3 regions of the Enterobacter cloacae complex sp. IR5418 genome follow, and region 1 is predicted to be linked to each of the others. Evidence: predicted binding sites of a transcription regulator. Region 1 holds the regulator's gene; each other region holds the start of a gene.

Region 1 (7,031 bases):
GAACGGGCGGCGAAATTCAGCGATGAGATTGGCGGGCACCTGATGTCGGGCCATATTATGACCACCGCAGAAGTGGCGAAAATCGTCACCTCGGAAAATAACCGTCAAATCTGGTTTAAGGTGCAGGATCCGTCATTAATGAAATACATCCTGTATAAAGGATTTATTGGCATCGATGGGATTAGTCTGACCGTCGGTGAAGTGACGCCAACGCGTTTTTGCGTGCATTTAATTCCTGAAACGCTGCAACGTACCACGCTCGGCGCAAAAAAACTGGGGCAGCGCGTGAATATCGAAATCGATCCGCAGACCCAGGCGGTCGTGGATACCGTTGAGCGCGTGCTGGCGGCGAAAGAGGCGGCGATAATAAAGGCCGTGGAAGAAGAATAAAAAATAACCCCGGGTAACCGGGGTTAATTTTTCAGCGGGCCACACGCAAACCGTGTTCAATACCACGACTAAACACCACCTGCCATAGCTGTATATCCCGTGCGCGGAATGCGCCCGCACAAGCATTGAGATAATAGCTAAACATCCGTTTGAATCGTTCCGAATAGTTGTCGGCGATTTCAGGCCATGCAGCCTGGAAACGTTCATGCCAGGCCATCAAAGTCGTGTCGTAATCTGCACCGAAGTTATGCCAGTCTTCCACAATAAAATGCGGTTCGCTGGCGTTCGCTATCTGGCGAACAGAGGGTAAACAGCCATTCGGGAAGATATATTTGTTGATCCAGGGATCCACATTGTTATCGGTGCGCTTAGAGCCGATGGTGTGTAGCAGAAAAATTCCGTCAGGCTTCAGGTTACGATCGGCAACCTCGAAGTAGGTCTTGTAGTTCTTCGGCCCCACGTGCTCGAACATGCCTACGGAAACAATGCGGTCGAACTGCTCGTTCAGGTCGCGGTAGTCCTGAAGCCGAATATCAACATCCAGACCCAGACAGCGTTCCTGCGCCATCTTCTGCTGTTCAGCCGAAATGGTGACACCGACGACGCTGACGCCGAAATGTTTCGCCATAAACCAGGCAAGACCACCCCAGCCACAGCCGATGTCCAGCACCCGCATACCGGGCTGTAACTGCAATTTATCGCAGATCAGTTGCAGTTTGTCCTGCTGCGCCTCTTCCAGGGTGGTCGCTTTTTTCCAGTATCCGCAGGAGTACTGCATTAAAGGATCGAGCATACGGCTGAACAGATCGTTGCCCAGGTCATAATGCTCTTTACCGACGATCCACGCCCTTTTTTTACTTTGCAGATTGAACAGGCGGGCGGAGGCGATACGTAACGTATCTTTGAAATGACGAGGGAGCTGTTTTTCAAGACCGGCGCGTAATACGCTGGAGAAGAACATATCCAGCCGCTCACACTCCCACCAGCCGTCCATATAGCTTTCACCCAGCCCTAACGATCCCTCCTGTAACACGCGTTTGAAAAAATCGGGATGTTTGATCTGGGGATCGGAGGGGGATGCGCCATTAATCGTAATGCCCGCACGTCCCAACAGTTCACTGACGATCCTGGACCAGTTATCGTCCGGAACGCTGACTTCTTCTATACACGATGAACTCATAGCTTCTCCATCACCTTGCTGTGATCAGAACCTTAAAACAGCGTAGACGCTTTTTTGGTTTGTGAGAAATCTCACGGTAAATGCCCGTGAGGCTAATATCCGACGTAGAACAGAGGAAGGGAGATGACCCTTGCCGAAATGCCTTCCATGGTAAAACGGGAGCACTCCGGCTCCCGTTAACACTTAATATTTATCGTATTTAATCGAACCAAATTCAGTATAGGCCGCAAAATTTGGTGATTCAACAGAAAATTGTTAGCAACCTAATCACTGGTTATTAACATAATTTCCCATGCAATCAGGCGTGCGACGTTTCTGTCTGCGCGCGATGGGCAGAGGATTGCATGCGATAGCCCAGCCCTGCCAGCGCAACGGTAACCAGCATCACGCTGGTAGTGGTGAGCAGCGGTGTGGCAATCAGCGCAGAGACCACGAGGCTGGCCAGGAAACACAGGCCAAGTTGCAAGGTATTTTGCAGCGCGGCAGCGCGGCCTGTCGCCTGCGGGAAAGGACGCAACGCCTGGGCCACAACGATAGGGTAGATGGCCCCGTTCGCGATCGCCATGACGCAGAACGGAATCAAAATTTCTGCCAGCCCGGCGCCAGGAATAAAGCCTACGCCCCAGGTCGCAATCACGCTTAACGCATACAGCACCAGTAACCAGGGCAGCATCTGCTGGCCATCCCATTTTTGCAGTGCGGCGCGACAGCCATAACCGCCCACCAGGAAGGCGATGGTCTGTGGAACGTAGCTCAGGCCGATAGCCGCCGGGCTGTAGCCCATATCATGCAGAATGAACGGCGAACCGGTCAGCCAGGCAAAGAAGCTGGCAGAGCAGGCGGCATAAATCAGCACGTTACCGCGATAGGCTTTTGCCCGCAGTAAGGTGGTAAAAGTAATGGGCTTCGCGTCCGGATGTGTCTCTTTTTTATGTGCTGGTTTAAGCCCGATTGCGGGCAGCATGAGCACCAGCGTGATGGCAAAGAGCGTGGCAAAAATGGCCTGCCAGTCGAAATGCGCCAGGATCCAGCTGCCCAGCAGCGGGGCGAGGGCCGGTGACAGGCCAACCAGCGGCATAATGGTGGCGAAAATGCGGTTAGTGCGCGAGGCCGGATAATAATCGGTCACCAGCGCCTGCCAGGTGACCGCTGCGGCACAGACGCCGACCGCCTGAATAAAGCGCAGCGCCAGTAGCCAGGCGGCATCGCGGACCCACAGCATACCCAGACAGCCTACGGCAAAAATCGCCAGCCCCAGCAACAGGACAGGTTTACGGCCAAAACGATCCGAGAGCGGCCCCCACAGCAATTGCGCAAAAGCAAAGCCGGCAAGGAACAAGCTTAAACTGGCGCTGATGGCGGCGGCAGGGGTTTGCAAATCTTCCTGCATCGCGGCGAACGCGGGCAGATACATATCGGTCGCCAAAAAGCCCAGCACGCTTAAGCCGCCGAGCCAGACTAAAAATCCTTTCCTGGGTTGCACTGTTTATTCTCCTGAGGAGGCAGGTGTACGTTGGCGCAGAGTGTAGGGAGTGCAAAGCGGCTTGTGAAACGCTAATATTTGGCGGGTCCATTCAAAAATTTTGCAGGCAAAAGATGTGGTCAGATTATTCCCTTGAAGTGGTCGATGCCGTGGCGCGTAACGGCAGCTTCACCGGTGCCGCCCAGGAGCTGCATCGCGTTCCTTCGGCTATCAGCTATACGGTGCGTCAGCTTGAAGCATGGCTGGCGGTCCCGCTGTTTGAGCGGCGTCATCGCGATGTAGAACTCACGCCTGCCGGAGCGTGGTTTTTGAAAGAAGGGCGGTCTGTTATCAAAAAAATGCAGATCACCCGCGAGCAGTGTCAGCAGATCGCCAACGGCTGGCGCGGGCATCTCTCAATCGCGGTAGATAATATCGTTAAGCCGGAACGGACCCGGCAGATGATCGTCGATTTTTATCGTCATTTTTCCGACGTCGAACTGCGTGTATCGCAGGAAGTGTTCAACGGCGTCTGGGACGCGCTGGCGGACGGCAGGGCAGAGATGGCGATTGGTGCAACCCAGGCGATCCCGGTTGGTGGGCGCTACGCGTTTCGCGACATGGGCATGCTGAGCTGGACCTGCGTAGTCGCGCGCGATCACCCGCTGGCGGCGCTGGAAGGGCCGTTGAGCGATGACACCTTGCGCAACTGGCCTTCGCTGGTGCTGGAAGATACTTCCCGTTCGCTGCCCAAGCGCATTACCTGGCTGCTGGATAATCAGCGCCGCGTGGTCGCGCCGGACTGGGAGTCGTCAGCCACCTGTCTGAGCGCGGGGCTGTGTGTTGGCATGGTGCCGGTGCATTTTGCGCGTCCGCGCATCGACGCGGGGGAGTGGGTGGCGCTGACGCTGGAAAATCCCTTCCCGGATGCTGCGTGCTGTCTGACGTGGCAGCAAAACGACGTCTCACCCGCCATGGCCTGGCTGCTGGATTATCTGGGTGACAGCGAAACGCTGAACCGGGAGTGGTTACGGGGGCCAGCATAGCTGACCCCGTAAAAGGATTAACGACGGTAGTCGCGGAACGGACCGTCCGCAACGGAACGGCGTTCAATCAGGCGCGGATGGACTTCAATGGACTGGGACTGTTCACGCTTGTTGACGATCCTGTCCATCAGCATATTGAAGGCCGTTTCACCCAGCGAATCTTTTGGCTGGTGAATGGTGGTCAGCGCCGGGGTAAAGAAGCGGGCGTTGCGCACGTTGTCATAGCCAATCACCGAGATGTCCTGCGGGACGCGCAGGCCGAGTTCATCTGCCGCGCAGAGCGCGCCCATCGCCATGATGTCGCCGCCGCAGAACACCGCGGTAGGGCGATGTGGCTGGGAGACGATCTGCTGCATGGCGCGATAGCCCGACTCCGGCTCAAAGTCGCCCTGAACAATCCAGTTTTCCGGTACGGTGATCAGCGCCTCTTCCATCGCTTTCATGAAACCGGCCAGACGGCCAGCACCGGTGTTACGCTCCAGCGGCCCCGGGATCACGCCAATCTCACGGTGACCACGCTCTACCAGGTAACGCCCCGCCATGTAACCGCCTTCAAAGGCGTTATCAATCACGGAGTCGGTGAAGTCTGCGCGGGCTTCGCCCCAGTCCATCACCACCATTGGAATGTGGCGATACTCTTCCAGCATGGAAAGGACCGACTCCGGGTATTCAGAGCACATGACCAGCAGACCGTCCACGCGCTTTTGCGCCATCATCGACAGGTAAGCGCGCTGTTTTTCAATGTTGTTCCACGCGTTGCCCAGAATCAGGGTATAGCCTTTCTGGAAGCAGTTTTTTTCTACGGCTTCGATGATTTCAGCAAAGTAGGCCGCTTCACTGCTGGTGGCCAGCAGGCCAATCGATTTGGTGTGATTAACCTTCAGGCTACGGGCGACCGCACTCGGCGAGTAGTGCAGTTCTTTGATTGCCGCCCAGACGGCATTACGTGTTTCTTCAGCGACAAAACGCGTTTTGTTAATAACATGTGATACGGTTGTAGTGGAAACGTTTGCGCGTTTTGCTACGTCTTTAATTGTTGCCATTAAATGTCACTCCAGACCATATCCTAAGCTCCTGAAAAATATGAAGGTAAACGTTTGCCTTCTCTCACCCTTATTACGCAAACATGAGTTGCGACACGCCGGGAAAACGACACAGGACGTCAGGAGGGGGTCAGTGGCCGGTACGCTAATAAATTTAGCGTGGAATTTTGTCCTATCTTGATGAAAAGGGGAAGAGGTAAAGTGGATATCCGTTTAAATCCTGGAAGATTTTTGACCTGAACTGTGTAAAAATGAGCAAGCTCACTTTTCGTAGGGTGAATAAAAGGAGAAAAATTGATGAGTACCGATCTGAAGTTTTCGCTGTTTACCACCATTGTTGTTCTTGCTCTTATCGTCGCCGGTGGATTAACGGCTGCGCTGCACTGATTTACACAGGGGGAGACGCTTCTCCCTCTCTTTCTGCAACTGTTCCTTCTCCGGCAAAAATCTTTTGCCAAAATGTTAACTTCTCATTTTTTGTGATTGATGTCATGCTTTTGACTTCTTAGTTCTGTGTCGTGTCAGGACACGGCATCCGGAGTTCATTCATGAAAATCAATTTTCCCCTGCTGGCCCTGGCGATTGGCGCTTTTGGGATTGGCACCACTGAATTTTCCCCAATGGGGTTACTGCCTGTTATCGCCCGGGGGGTGGACGTCTCTATCCCTGCGGCCGGTATGTTAATCAGCGCCTACGCGATCGGCGTGATGGTGGGCGCGCCGCTGATGACGCTGCTGCTTTCGCACCGTGCGCGCCGCAATGCGCTGATTTTCCTGATGGCAATTTTTACTCTCGGAAATGTGCTTTCCGCAATTTCGCCGGATTACACCACGCTGATGCTTTCCCGTATTCTGACCAGCCTCAACCATGGCGCCTTCTTCGGACTGGGCTCGGTTGTTGCTGCCAGCGTGGTGCCAAAACATAAGCAGGCCAGTGCGGTCGCCACCATGTTTATGGGCCTGACGATCGCTAATATCGGCGGCGTTCCGGCAGCCACCTGGCTGGGAGAAGCCATCGGCTGGCGTATGTCTTTCCTCGCCACCGCGGTGCTGGGCGTGGTCGCCATGGTCGCGCTGTTCTTCTCTTTGCCAAAGGGGAGTGCCGGAGAACGTCCGGAAGTGCGTAAGGAGCTGGCGGTGCTGATGCGTCCCCAGGTGCTCTCCGCGCTGCTCACCACGGTGCTGGGGGCGGGGGCGATGTTCACCCTTTATACCTATATCTCCCCGGTGCTGCACGATATTACCCACGCAACGCCACTCTATGTTACCGCGATGCTGGTGCTGATTGGCGTCGGTTTTTCGATTGGCAACTATCTCGGCGGGAAATTTGCCGACCGCTCCGTCAGCGGGACGTTGAAAGGCTTCTTAACCCTGCTGATTGTCATCATGGTCGCTATTCCGTGGCTGGCGCGTAACGAAGTGGGCGCTGCGATTGCCATGGTGGTGTGGGGCGCCGCAACCTTTGCCGTCGTGCCACCGTTGCAGATGCGCGTGATGCGCGTCGCGCACGAAGCGCCGGGGCTTTCTTCGTCCGTTAATATCGGCGCGTTTAACCTGGGCAATGCGCTGGGGGCCGCAGCGGGCGGGGCGGTGATCTCCGGTGGTTTGGGTTACAGCTTCGTGCCGGTGATGGGGGCAATCATTGCCGCACTCGGACTGCTGCTGGTGATGATGTCTGGTCGTAAACAGCCTGAAGCGGTGTGTACGGCGGAATAAACAAAAACGCAGAAGGGCTGCCCCTTCTGCGTGTCTCTTACGCGGCGAAGTTCTTCGCAACAAATTCCCAGTTTACCAGTGCCCAGAAGTGTTCCAGGTAGTTCGGGCGCGCATTACGGTAATCAATGTAATAGGCGTGTTCCCATACGTCCACGGTCATCAGCGGCGTTGCGCGGGTGGTCAGAGGGGTACCCG
Region 2 (7,031 bases), on a different contig from region 1:
TGGCTTTTTTCATTTTTGGGGAACTGTCATGGCTGAACCGCAGCTGCTGTTGAACTATACCGGGCATCTGCCCGAATGCCCGACGTGGAGTGCAGACGAGAAGGCGCTCTACTGGGCGGATATCCTGGAAGGGGAGATCCATCGCTATCATTTGCCCACCGCGGAACACTCGGTGCTCTCGTTCCATGAAGAAGTCGGGTGTTTTGCCCTGCGTGAACGCGGCGGATTTATCGTCGCGATGCGAAACGCCATCTGGCTGACTGATAAACACGGCCTGCTCCAGCGTAAGGTTTGCGATAACCCGTCCAACCCGCAGCTTGCACGCTTTAACGATGGCGGTACTGATCATCAGGGGCGATTTTATGCAGGCACGTTCTGGGGGCCGGGAGATTATAACGGCGCCATGCTGATGCGTATCGACAACGATCTTACGCCGAAAGTGATCCAGTGCGATATTCACGGGCATAACGGTTTAGCCTTTAGTCCTGATAAACGGTGGATGTTTACTTCTGACACCCCAAACGGGGTGATCTACCGTACGCCGCTTGATGAGCAGGGGGAACCCGGTAAGCGCGAAGAGTTTCGCCGGTTTAGCGAGGGAGAAGGTATACCCGACGGAGCGGCAATGGATGAGGAAGGCTGCTACTGGAGCGCACTGTTTGACGGCTGGCGTATCGCACGGTTTTCACCGCAAGGCGAACAGCTGGAAGAGTATCGGCTGCCGGTACGCTGCCCGACAATGGTCTGCTTTGGCGGCGACGATATGAAAACGCTGTTCATTACCACCACGCGGGAAAATATGGAGACGGAGGAACTGGCGAAATACCCGCTTTCCGGTGCCATCTTCACCCTGCCTGTAAATGTGGCAGGGATGAAGAAAAGCCGCTTTATTGAACGTTAAACCGGGTCAACCGGAACCACGGTTTCGCTTGGATAGCAGCCCAGCACTTTCATCGAACGGGTGATCTCGCCCAGTTCGCGCAGGGCTTTCTGCATGGATGCAGACTCCAGGTTGGCCTGAACATCGAGATAGAACATCTCTTCCCATGGGTTACCATGAATTGGGCGGGATTCTAGCTTCGTCATGATCAGGTTGTGATTACGCAGCACCAGCAGCGCTTCAACCAGCGCACCCGCCTGCTGGCCAGTTGCCATCAGCAGGGTGGTTTTCGCCGGGACCTGGTCCGACACATTAATAGCCTTGCGGGCCAGAACCACGAAACGGGTGATATTTTGCGTCTGGTTGGCCAGGTTACGTTCCAGTACCTGTAAGCCATACAGTGCGCCACCCGCTTCGCTACCGAGTGCCGCGACGGCAGGAGAGTTTGCCTGTGCCACCTTTTCCATCGCCGCCGAGGTGCTTTCGGTGTACTCAATTTTCCAGTGCGGATAACGGTTCAGGAACTGGCTGCACTGCTGGAACGGCTGCGGGTGGCTGTACACCGTTTCGATCTGACTCAGATCGGTTGAGCCGGAGACCAGTACGCAGTGATCGATAGGGATCGTTAACTCGCCGACCAGCGACAGGCTGGTGTGCTGGAGCAGATCGTAAACATCGTTGATGGCGCCGGAACTGGTGTTCTCAATAGGCACCACGGCGTAATCGGCCTGGCCGGTTTCGACCTGGTTGAAAATATCTGCAAATTTTGCACAGCCGCTCTCAATAAACTCTTCGAAATGGCGGGCGGCGTACTGGCGAGCCGCCAGGTGAGAATAGGAGCCTTTCGGGCCGAGGAAAGCGATACGAGCAGAGTGCGGGTTGGTTTTGTTCAGATGCTGCTGGAGCAGGGCTTGTTGCGTCAGAACGGAATCTTCGATGATGAGCTGGAACAGGCGGGTGATGTAGTGAGCATCAAGATGATGCGCTTTGCCGAGCTGTATCAACCGTTCCAGTAAATCACGCTCGCGGTCGATATCACGAACCGGGCGATGGGAATCCAGCTTGGCTTTGCCCACTTCAATGGCGAGCGCGCGGCGTTCTGCCAGCAGGGCCAGTAACTTTTCGTCGAGCGCACTGATTTTTACGCGTAAATCCAGGAGCGGGTTTTCCGGTGTCATAGTGTTGTCTGTCTCATTTTATCGTTATCAATAAAAAAGGCCTCCCGGTGTGGGAGGCCTTGTTGTTCGTCTTCGCATTCTTTATCACACGACGAAACGCCTCCCGGTCAGGGGAAGGTAAAAAAGAATGCGAAGAAGAACGGCGTCTGTTTCATAAGGTCATCCTGAAATTGATAAGGTTAAAGTACCTGTACTGTTTTGATCCTGTCAATAAAAAACGCGCCCGGAGGCGCGTTGTCGGTACACTCAATGTAAAGGATTACTCTTCTTCAACTTCTTCCGCGAAGCTGGCGTCTTTCACCGAGGTGGTGGCGCGACGGGCTTCACCTTTGTGTTGCACTTTATTGAGCTGCCGTTCCAGCTTGTTGATCAAATCGTTAATTGCGGTGTACATATCCTCGTGTTTTGCGCTGGCGACCAGGTGGCCGTTTGGAGTATTGATAGTTGCATCAGCGACGAAACCCTGCGGCTCCTTGGACAGGATGATATGTGGATTAATCAAATGTGTTTGCCATTTATCCAGTTTGGCGAGACGGTCTGCGACGTGCTGGCGGATTGCCGGAGTAATTTCCATTTGTTTACTGGTAATGTTCATTGTCATAAATTTTACCTCTTGTCTTTCCGTCTTGGTGATTCCAGCATACCCGACCTAATGTCAAAATGTGTGATTTAGATCACGTTATTTTGTCGGTTTTTGTCAGGGAATCTTTTTTGTGAGGCGGGGCAGGAAGAGGTGAAATTTACCTTGTCGAAGCCAACAATTGCGGTCATAGTTGAATGGATGTGTTGAAGCTAAACCGCTTCAGCGTAAGTCTGAAAGAATAAAAAAACGGCAGCCTGCGGGCTGCCGTTATGCATTGTAGCGGTATCAGGTGTTGCTGCTGTTTGCGGCAATGATTTTCGCCACTTTGTCAGCCTGAGCCGTCATCTGCATCTGGCGATACGCATTCTCCATCAGCTTCAGGCCATCACGCGTGGCCTGCGTATCAGGATAATCACGCAGCATGCCTTCTACACGGTTAACCACGGCAACCCATGCGCCACGGCGGGTGTAATATTCCGCAACGGAGTACTCGTATTTCGCCAGACGATCTTTCAGGAACACCAGACGCTTAGTGGCATCGGTAATGTACTGGCTGTTCGGGTAGCTGCGTACCAGTTTGGAGAAGTCATTGAAAGCATCACGCGCATGTTGCGGGTCACGGTCGGAACGATCCACCCCGAAGAAGCCCTGCAATGCACTGTCATCCAGCGCCATGTTAGTCAGGCCGCGCATATACATCACGTAATCGATGTTAGGATGGGTAGGGTTCAGACGCATGAAACGATCGATCGTTGCCTGAGCCAGCGGCAGATCGGCATTTTTGTAGTAGGCGTAGATAAGATCTAACTGTACCTGCTGCGAATACGGACCAAATGGATAGCGATTATCCAACGCTTCCAGTTGCGTTATCGCCTGTTTCCAGTTACCGTCCTGCAACTTTTGTTGTGCAGTCGCATAGATTTCATTCGGCGGATTGTCAGGGACCTGTTCATTCGAACCGGAGCAGCCCACCAAAGCCAGGCTCAACGTGGCCGCTGCCACCAGATATTTCATGCGCGTCATGACGTTTTGACTTTCCTCAAATGTTTGTCCGGGAGAAACTCAGTTCCTGCTCCCGATTAAGACCAGCTACAATAGCACACTATATTAAACGGCAAAGCCGTAAAACCCAACGTTAAACGAAGAAGCAGTTTATGGCACAACGAGTAGAACTCACCGCAACAGTCTCCGAAAATCAGCTCGGTCAACGCTTAGATCAGGCTTTGGCCGAATTGTTCCCTGATTATTCGCGTTCACGCATAAAAGAATGGATCCTTGACCAGCGCGTGCTGGTAAACGGCAAGATCTGGGACAAACCAAAAGAGAAAGTGTTTGGTGGGGAAGCTGTCGCCATCAATGCTGAAATCGAAGAGGAAATCCGCTTCGAGCCGCAGGATATCCCGCTGGATATCGTCTACGAAGATGACGATATTCTGGTCATCAACAAGCCGCGCGATTTTGTTGTTCACCCGGGCGCGGGCAATCCTGACGGTACGGTACTGAACGCACTCCTTCATTATTATCCGCCGATTGCCGACGTACCGCGTGCCGGTATCGTTCACCGTCTGGATAAAGACACCACGGGGCTGATGGTGGTGGCGAAGACGATTCCCGCCCAGACTCGCCTGGTGGAATCTTTGCAACTGCGTGAAATCACCCGTGAGTATGAAGCGGTGGCGATTGGTCATATGACTTCTGGCGGCACGGTGGAAGAGCCTATCAGTCGTCACCCAACCAAGCGTACGCATATGTCCGTACACCCGATGGGTAAACCGGCGGTGACCCACTACCGCATCATGGAGCATTTCCGTATTCATACGCGCCTGCGTCTGCGTCTGGAAACCGGGCGTACTCACCAGATCCGCGTGCACATGGCGCATATTACCCATCCGCTGGTGGGTGACCCGGTTTACGGTGGTCGTCCGCGTCCACCAAAGGGCGCGTCGGATGAATTCATCTCCGTGCTGCGTAAATTCGATCGCCAGGCGCTGCATGCGACGATGCTGCGTCTTTACCACCCAATCACCGGAATTCAGATGGAATGGCATGCGCCGATCCCACAGGATATGGTGGAACTTATCGACGCGATGCGCGCAGATTTCGAAGACCATAAGGATCACGTGGACTGGTTATGACCAAACTGATTGTCCCGGAGTGGCCACTGCCTGAAGGCGTGGCCGCCTGTAGTTCTACCCGTATCGGTGGCGTGAGCCAGGGCGCTTGGGAGTCTCTGAACCTCGGTGCGCACTGTGGCGATAACCTGGAAGACGTTGAAGAGAACCGTAAACGCCTCTTTGCGGCGGGAAATCTTCCTTCAAAACCGGTCTGGCTTGAGCAGGTGCACTGTAAAGCGGTGTTGAAGCTGACGGGTGAACCCTATGCGTCTAAACGCGCCGATGCTTCGTACAGCAATACGCCGGGAACGGTTTGCGCGGTGATGACCGCTGATTGCCTGCCAGTGTTGTTCTGCAATCAGGCAGGTACTGAAGTGGCTGCTGCCCATGCCGGTTGGCGAGGTTTGTGCGAAGGCGTACTGGAAGAGACCGTCGCCTGCTTCCAGGACGATTCGGCAAATCTCATCGCCTGGCTTGGCCCGGCGATTGGCCCGCAGGCATTTGAGGTCGGACCGGAAGTGCGCGATGCCTTTATAGAAAAAGATCCGCAAGCGGTCGAAGCGTTTGTGGCTTGTGGCGATAAATATCTGGCCGATATTTACCAGCTTGCCCGCCAGCGCCTGAATAACGTCGGCGTAACCCAGATCTTCGGCGGAGATCGCTGTACCTTCACCGAAAAGGGTGATTTTTTCTCCTATCGTCGCGACAAGACGACAGGCCGTATGGCAAGTTTCATTTGGCTGATATAACCTAAAGAATCAAGACGATCCGGTACGCGCCGTTTTCTTTTCACATAATTCAGGTTATTAACCTTGAATAATTGAGGGATGACCTCATTTAATCTCCAGTAGCAAATTTGACCTGTTATGGGAGGAGTTATGCGTCTGGATCGTCTTACTAATAAATTCCAGCTTGCTCTCGCCGATGCCCAGTCCCTCGCACTGGGGCACGACAACCAATTTATCGAACCTCTTCATTTAATGAGCGCCTTGCTGAATCAGGTAGGGGGATCGGTACGTCCTTTATTAACGTCCGCTGGCATTAATGCTGGCCAGTTACGCACCGCCATCGATCAGGCGCTGAGCCGTTTACCGCAGGTGGAAGGTACCGGCGGCGACGTGCAGCCGTCTCAGGATCTGGTGCGCGTGCTGAACCTTTGCGACAAGCTGGCGCAAAAACGTGGGGACAATTTTATTTCGTCAGAGCTGTTTGTTCTGGCGGCGCTTGAATCACGCGGTACCTTGACCGATCTGCTGAAATCCGCCGGTGCAACCACCGCTAATGTGACCCAGGCGATTGAGAAAATGCGCGGAGGTGAAAGCGTGAACGACCAGGGAGCCGAAGACCAACGTCAGGCTTTGAAGAAATTTACGGTCGACCTGACCGAACGTGCCGAGCAGGGCAAACTTGACCCGGTAATTGGCCGTGACGAAGAAATTCGCCGGACTATCCAGGTACTGCAACGTCGTACTAAAAACAACCCGGTGCTGATTGGTGAACCCGGTGTCGGTAAAACCGCCATCGTTGAAGGTCTGGCGCAGCGTATTGTCAACGGCGAAGTGCCGGAAGGGCTGAAAGGCCGTCGCGTACTGGCGCTGGATATGGGCGCGCTGGTGGCCGGGGCGAAATATCGCGGTGAGTTTGAAGAGCGTCTGAAAGGCGTGCTGAACGATCTGGCGAAACAGGAAGGTAACGTCATCCTGTTTATCGACGAACTGCACACCATGGTAGGGGCGGGTAAAGCAGACGGCGCAATGGATGCCGGGAACATGCTGAAACCTGCGCTGGCTCGCGGTGAGCTTCACTGCGTTGGTGCCACTACGCTGGACGAGTATCGTCAGTACATCGAAAAAGATGCTGCGCTGGAGCGCCGTTTCCAGAAGGTGTTCGTCGCTGAGCCAAGTGTTGAAGATACCATCGCCATTTTGCGTGGTCTGAAAGAGCGATATGAGCTGCACCATCATGTGCAGATCACTGACCCGGCCATCGTTGCGGCGGCGACGCTTTCGCATCGTTACATTGCTGACCGTCAGTTGCCGGATAAAGCCATCGACCTTATTGATGAAGCCGCGTCCAGCATCCGTATGCAGATTGACTCGAAACCGGAAGAGCTGGACCGACTCGATCGCCGCATTATCCAGCTCAAGCTGGAACAGCAGGCGCTGAACAAAGAGTCTGATGAAGCGAGTAAGAAACGCCTCGATATGCTCAACGAAGAACTGGATGAGAAAGAGCGCCAGTATTCTGAGCTGGAAGAAGAGTGGAAAGCTGAGAAA
Region 3 (7,031 bases), on a different contig from region 1:
AAATTGCAGCAGTCGAGCGACAGCGAGCTTGATGCGCTTCGCCAGCAGCAGGAGTCGCTGCGCGAGCAGCTGGAAACCACCACCCGCAAGCTTGAAAACCTGACCGATATCGAAAGACAGCTCTCGACGCGTAAGCCAGCAGGCAGTTATCTGCCCGATGGGTCGAAAGGCAACGCTGCCACGACGCCAGACAGTGATACGCCGAAACAAGAGGATGTGAAGCCATGACAAGCCGTAAACCTGCCCATCTGTTACTGGTGGATGACGATCCCGGGCTGTTAAAGCTGCTGGGGATGCGTCTGGTGAGCGAAGGCTACAGCGTGGTCACCGCTGAAAGCGGGCAGGAGGGGCTGAAAGTGCTCAGCCGTGAGAAAATCGATCTGGTGATCAGCGATTTGCGCATGGATGAAATGGATGGTCTGCAACTGTTCACGGAGATCCAGAAGCAGCAGCCCGGGATGCCGGTGATTATCCTCACCGCTCACGGTTCCATTCCGGATGCGGTGGCCGCGACGCAGCAGGGGGTATTCAGCTTCCTCACCAAACCGGTGGATAAAGACGCCCTTTATAAAGCGATCGACAGTGCCCTTGAGCACGCGGCGCCATCCGGTGACGACGCCTGGCGTGAGTCCATCGTGACGCGTAGCCCTGTCATGCTGCGCCTGCTCGAACAGGCGCGGATGGTGGCGCAATCAGACGTTAGCGTGCTGATCAACGGCCAGAGCGGGACCGGGAAAGAGATCCTGGCCCAGGCGATCCACAACGCCAGCCCGCGCAGTAAAAATGCTTTTATCGCCATTAACTGTGGTGCGCTGCCGGAACAGCTGCTTGAATCTGAACTCTTCGGCCATGCCCGCGGCGCCTTTACCGGTGCGGTGAGCAGCCGTGAAGGGCTGTTCCAGGCGGCTGAGGGGGGAACGCTGTTTCTCGATGAAATTGGCGATATGCCCGCGCCGTTGCAGGTCAAATTATTGCGCGTATTGCAGGAGCGGAAAGTGCGTCCGCTCGGCAGCAACCGCGATATCGATATCAACGTGCGGATTATTTCCGCCACCCACCGTGATTTACCCAAGGTGATGGCGCGCAACGAGTTCCGTGAAGATCTCTACTATCGACTGAATGTCGTCAACCTGAAAATCCCGGCGCTGGCCGAGCGAGCGGAAGATATCCCGCTGCTGGCAAATCACCTTTTGCGTCAGGCCGCCGACCGGCACAAACCGTTTGTGCGTGCGTTCTCCACCGATGCGATGAAACGCCTGATGACGGCAAGCTGGCCGGGTAACGTGCGCCAGCTGGTGAACGTGATTGAGCAGTGCGTGGCGCTGACCTCATCACCGGTGATCAGCGATGCGCTGGTGGAGCAGGCGCTGGAGGGGGAAAACACGGCCTTACCGACGTTTGCGGAAGCGCGAAACCAGTTCGAGCTGAACTATCTGCGCAAGCTGCTGCAAATCACCAAAGGCAACGTGACCCACGCGGCGCGCATGGCCGGGCGTAACCGTACCGAGTTTTATAAATTGCTCTCACGCCATGAGCTGGAAGCGAACGATTTTAAAGAGTAATACCGCAAAATTCGCCTGAATATGATACTGTGAGCAACCGATTACGAGGCTACTTACTGGCAAGAGTTTAAGGACCCACCATGAAAAAGATTGATGCGATTATTAAACCTTTCAAACTGGATGATGTACGTGAGGCGCTGGCAGAAGTGGGCATCACCGGGATGACCGTCACTGAAGTGAAAGGTTTTGGTCGTCAGAAGGGCCACACCGAGCTGTACCGTGGCGCAGAGTACATGGTGGACTTTCTGCCGAAAGTAAAAATCGAGATCGTGGTGAGCGATGACATCGTCGATACCTGTGTGGATACCATTATCCGCACGGCACAGACTGGAAAAATTGGCGATGGGAAAATCTTCGTCTTTGATGTGGCGCGTGTGATCCGTATCCGTACCGGCGAAGAAGACGACGCGGCGATCTAACATTCTTGCCGGGTGGCGCTGCGCTTACCCGGCCTACAAAACCCTTCGTAGGCCCGTGCAAGCGAAGCACCGTCGTGCGATTACAGCACTTTATGCGGGCCGAAACATTCGTAATGAATGTTGTCTTTGTTAACACCCAGGTCTATCAGCTGCTTCGCGGCATACTGCATAAACGCCACCGGCCCACAAACGTAGAACTGCATCCCCGGTGCGCTGAACGCCCCTTCATGCTGCCCTAAATCCATCAGTCCTTCGCTGTCAAAACGTGCCGCTGCGCGGTCGTCTTCCGTGGGTAAACGATACCAGGTATGAGCGGTAAAGTGTGGCAGACCCGCCGCCAGCGTTTTCACTTCATCCGAGAAGGCGTGGACATCCCCGTTTTCGGCCGCGTGGAACCAGTTAACCTGCGCGCTGTGGTTTGCTTTCGCCAGCGTATCCAGCATCGCCAGCATTGGCGTTTGACCAACACCTGCGGAGATCAGCGTCACTGGGGTATTCGTTTCAACGGCCATAAAGAAATCACCCGCTGGCGCCGCCAGATGAACGATATCACCCACGCTGGCGACGTTATGCAGCCAGGTCGAAACCTGACCACCTTCCTCACGTTTAACCGCAATGCGATAGCCTTTGCCGTTTGGCTTGCGGGTCAGGGAGTACTGGCGGATCTCCTGGTGCGGGAAACCTTCCGGTTTCAGCCAGACGCCCAGATACTGGCCCGGCTGGTAATCAGCAACCGGCTGGCCGTCAACCGGCTCAAATTCAAAGCTGGTGATAAGCGCGCTGCGCGGGGTTTTCTCAACGATACGGAAGGCGCGCGTGCCTTCCCAGCCGCCGTTCTTGCTGGCGTTTTCGCTGTAGATCTGCGCTTCGCGGTTGATGAACACATTGGCCAGCACGCCATATGCTTTACCCCAGGCGTCCAGAACTTCCTGGCCCGGGCTGAACATTTCGTCCAGGGTTGCCAGCAGGTGGCTGCCCACGATGTTGTACTGCTCGGGTTTGATCTGGAAGCTGGTATGCTTCTGCGCGATTTTTTCTACCGCAGGCAGCAGGGCCGGCAGGTTTTCAATGTTGCTGGCATAGGCGGCAATAGCGTTGAACAGCGCTTCGCGCTGATCGCCGTTACGCTGGTTGCTCATGTTGAAAATCTCTTTGAGCTCCGGATTATGCGCAAACATGCGATCGTAGAAATGGGCGGTCAGTTTAGGTCCCGTTTCTACCAGCAAGGGGATCGTGGCCTTCACGGTAGCGATGGTTTGAGCGTCGAGCATAGCAGCTTCCTTCTGATGTTACTTTAATGATGTATTTTAGATGCATCTTATAAAAATACCCCTGCAATGTAAATGGTTCTTTGCAACGTGAAAAATTTGCATCACAAAGCTGAAAAGAAATCCGTAGAAAATGGCGAGAGCTTTATTGCTCAAACCCTTGCGTGGCGTGGAGGTAAACGTTTGCGTAAAATCGTTTGTCAAGACCTGTTATCGCAGAACTATTCAGTTATACTGTTGCCCGTCGTCCAACAGGACTGCCTTTTCAGGCCAAAAATTTACTTGTTAGCTGAGTCAGGAGATGCGGATGTTAAAGCGTGAAATGAACATTGCCGATTATGATGCCGAACTGTGGCAGGCTATGGAGCAGGAAAAAGTACGTCAGGAAGAGCACATCGAACTGATCGCCTCCGAAAACTACACCAGCCCGCGCGTAATGCAGGCGCAGGGTTCTCAGCTGACCAACAAATATGCTGAAGGTTATCCGGGCAAGCGCTACTACGGCGGTTGCGAGTACGTTGATATCGTTGAGCAGCTGGCGATTGACCGTGCGAAAGAACTCTTTGGCGCTGACTACGCGAACGTGCAGCCGCACTCTGGCTCTCAGGCTAACTTCGCTGTTTACACCGCGCTGTTGCAGCCGGGCGATACCGTTCTGGGTATGAACCTGGCGCAGGGCGGCCACCTGACTCACGGCTCCCCGGTAAACTTCTCCGGCAAACTGTACAACATCATCCCTTACGGTATTGATGAGTCCGGTAAAATTGACTACGACGACATGGCTAAGCAGGCCAAAGAACACAAGCCGAAGATGATCATCGGTGGCTTCTCGGCTTACTCCGGCATCGTTGACTGGGCAAAAATGCGCGAAATCGCTGACAGCATCGGCGCGTACCTGTTCGTTGATATGGCGCACGTGGCGGGTCTGATCGCCGCAGGCGTTTATCCTAACCCGGTTCCACACGCTCACGTTGTGACCACCACCACCCACAAAACCCTGGCGGGTCCACGCGGTGGCCTGATCCTGGCGAAAGGCGGTGACGAAGAGCTGTACAAAAAGCTGAACTCCGCCGTGTTCCCAAGCGCCCAGGGTGGCCCGCTGATGCACGTGATCGCGGCAAAAGCGGTGGCGCTGAAAGAAGCGATGGAGCCAGAGTTCAAGGTTTACCAGCAGCAGGTTGCTAAGAACGCCAAAGCGATGGTGGAAGTGTTCCTGAACCGTGGCTACAAAGTGGTCTCTGGCGGGACTGAAAACCACCTGTTCCTGCTGGATCTGGTTGATAAGAACCTGACCGGTAAAGAAGCTGACGCTGCCCTGGGCCGCGCCAACATCACCGTGAACAAAAACAGCGTGCCAAACGATCCGAAGAGCCCGTTCGTGACCTCCGGTATCCGTATCGGTTCTCCGGCTGTGACTCGTCGCGGCTTTAAAGAAGCGGAAGTGAAAGAGCTGGCGGGCTGGATGTGTGACGTTCTGGACAACATCAATGACGAAGCGGTTATCGAGCGCGTCAAAGGTAAAGTACTGGACATCTGCGCCCGCTTCCCGGTGTACGCATAATTCCTCTGCTTTGCAGAACTGAAAAAGGCCGCGCTTGCGGCCTTTTTTTATGGGCTAACGCCGGTCGAGGGAGATGGCTCCCGGCCCGGTGATCGCCAGCAAAATAAAGGCGCCAGCGATACTCACATTTTTGTAGAAGTTAATCATGTTAGGGACGACAGCATCACCCGTCATTTCCCAGTAATGGTGACCAATCACCGCTGTACCCAGCGTATAGAAGACAAAGATCACCGCGAGGGGGCGGGTGAAAAAGCCCAGCACGATAAGGATCGCGGCGGGGACTTCCATCACCACCGCAATAATCGCGGCCAGCATGGGCATGGGGGCGCCGAGCGAGGTCATATACTGAACGGTGCCGCTAAACCCCGTCAGCTTGGGATAACCGAAAATAATAAACAGGACCACAATGGCGATACGGGCAATTAATAGCAGGAGAGAACGAGAGGAGCCGAAATCGAAATAACGTAAGCTGTTCATGGCAAACGACCTCTTCAGGCGATGTCTTATAAACGTAATACAGTTTTACCGCTCTCGCCATACGCTGTCCGGCTGATGATGATGTTAATTTTTAGTTAATTTATAGCGCGCTAACGACTTGCTAAAGTCAGGGATTAACGCCAGACTATCGCCTCCATTTCGGGAGGGATTCATGGTCTTGCATTCCACGCGCTGGCTGGCGCTCAGCTATTTCACCTATTTCTTTAGTTACGGTATTTTTCTGCCTTTCTGGAGCGTCTGGCTCAAGGGAATTGGTCTGACGCCTGAAACCATCGGCATCCTGCTGGGCGCAGGGCTGGTGGCACGTTTCCTGGGTAGCCTGCTGATTGCGCCCCGGGTCAGCGATCCCTCCTTACTGATTAAAGCGGTGCGAATTCTGGCCCTGCTGACGCTGGTCTTTGCGGCCTGTTTCTGGGTCAGTCACCAGTTTGCCTGGCTGATGGTGGTGATGGTTGGCTTTAACCTCTTCTTCTCCCCGCTGGTACCGCTGACGGATGCGCTGGCGAACACCTGGCAAAAGCAGATCACCATGGACTATGGCCGCGTACGCCTGTGGGGATCGATTGCCTTCGTGATCGGCTCAGCGCTGGTGGGAAAACTGGTCAGCCTCTATGACTACCGTGCCATTCTGGCACTGTTAACGCTCGGCATCGCCTCGATGCTGCTCGGTATGTTGCTGCGTCCATCGGTGATGCCGCAGGGCGAAAGCCGTCATCAGGAGAGTGCCGGCTGGCCCGCCTGGCGCTCGCTGGTGATGCAAAGCTGGCGTTTCCTGGCCTGTGTCTGTCTGCTCCAGGGGGCACATGCGGCCTATTACGGTTTCAGCGCCATCTACTGGCAGGGGGCGGGTTACTCGGCTTCTGCGGTAGGCTACCTGTGGTCGCTCGGCGTGGTTGCGGAGGTCATTATCTTCGCGCTGAGCCAAAAACTGTTCCGTCGTTTCGGGGCGCGTGACCTGCTCCTGCTTTCCGCCGTGTGCGGCGTGGCGCGCTGGGGCATCATGGGCTGGACGACGGAGCTGCCGTGGCTGATTGTGGCGCAAATCCTGCACTGCGGAACCTTCACCGTCTGCCATCTTGCGGCGATGCGCTACATCGCGGCGCGAGAGGGTGGGGACGTTATTCGTCTTCAGGCTGTTTATTCAGCGGTGGCGATGGGCGGCAGCATTGCGGTGATGACCGTATTTGCCGGTTTCCTCTATCAGCACCTGGGGCACGGTGTGTTCTGGGTCATGGCACTGGTCGCTTTACCGGCCATCGTCATCCGCCCAAAGGTGGCTGCTCGCACGTAACTACGATTCGAGCATAACGCGAATATGTTCCTGCTGCTGCGTGTTCAGGGTCTCAACGGCATGAATGAGCGGCGGCGAGAACAGCGGCAGGGCGGTCGGATAGGGCGTAATGACCAGCGCTGCTTCGCGGGGGGCGCCCTCTTTTTTAAACGCTTCCAGGCTAAGATAACGAATATTGAGCGGCAGTAGCGTCAGCTCGCGAAGCTGCTGCTCAATCAGCTCCTCACAGGCTTTATCTTCCCCCGTTAACAGGACCACCTGTTTTTCATGCAGATCGGTTTCCTGCATCAGCCAGGCACCAAAAATCACCGCCACCAGAGCCATCTCTTCACCGGAGAATCGCAGACCAAATTCGGCTTCCAGTTCAAACAGCGCCTCTTTGGTGGTGCGGAGCAGCCGGGGGTACAGACGGTGGATCTCTTCCGGCAGACT

The links. Region 1 encodes PurR, which represses purine synthesis genes. Its sites were predicted from a motif close to CANGCAAACGTTTGCNTG; they were not measured.
Region 2: the regulator PurR is predicted to act here: its motif matches at 2,757-2,774, upstream of raiA (ribosome-associated translation inhibitor RaiA).
Region 3: the regulator PurR is predicted to act here: its motif matches at 3,422-3,439, upstream of glyA (serine hydroxymethyltransferase).

What each region holds. Positions count from the first base shown of each region.
Region 1 covers NZ_JBMKHS010000047.1:12,688-19,718, reverse strand. The annotation lists gene ACOTX7_RS22005 (riboflavin synthase) at 1-390, shown strand, start outside; gene cfa (cyclopropane fatty acyl phospholipid synthase) at 422-1,570, opposite strand; gene punC (purine nucleoside transporter PunC) at 1,869-3,053, opposite strand; gene punR (DNA-binding transcriptional activator PunR) at 3,167-4,078, shown strand; gene purR (HTH-type transcriptional repressor PurR) at 4,096-5,121, opposite strand; gene ACOTX7_RS21980 (YnhF family membrane protein) at 5,419-5,508, shown strand; gene ACOTX7_RS21975 (MFS transporter) at 5,670-6,836, shown strand; gene sodB (superoxide dismutase [Fe]) at 6,874-7,031, opposite strand, start outside.
Region 2 covers NZ_JBMKHS010000035.1:24,042-31,072, forward strand. The annotation lists gene ACOTX7_RS20130 (SMP-30/gluconolactonase/LRE family protein) at 29-901, shown strand; gene pheA (bifunctional chorismate mutase/prephenate dehydratase) at 898-2,058, opposite strand; Phe leader region at 2,089-2,214, opposite strand; gene pheL (pheA operon leader peptide PheL) at 2,166-2,213, opposite strand; gene raiA (ribosome-associated translation inhibitor RaiA) at 2,318-2,659, opposite strand; gene bamD (outer membrane protein assembly factor BamD) at 2,927-3,664, opposite strand; gene rluD (23S rRNA pseudouridine(1911/1915/1917) synthase RluD) at 3,796-4,776, shown strand; gene yfiH (purine nucleoside phosphorylase YfiH) at 4,773-5,504, shown strand; gene clpB (ATP-dependent chaperone ClpB) at 5,634-7,031, shown strand, end outside.
Region 3 covers NZ_JBMKHS010000001.1:326,285-333,315, reverse strand. The annotation lists gene qseG (two-component system QseEF-associated lipoprotein QseG) at 1-228, shown strand, start outside; gene glrR (two-component system response regulator GlrR) at 225-1,562, shown strand; gene glnB (nitrogen regulatory protein P-II) at 1,643-1,981, shown strand; gene hmpA (NO-inducible flavohemoprotein) at 2,062-3,252, opposite strand; gene glyA (serine hydroxymethyltransferase) at 3,557-4,810, shown strand; gene ACOTX7_RS01495 (DoxX family protein) at 4,865-5,287, opposite strand; gene ACOTX7_RS01490 (3-phenylpropionate MFS transporter) at 5,460-6,599, shown strand; gene csiE (stationary phase inducible protein CsiE) at 6,600-7,031, opposite strand, start outside.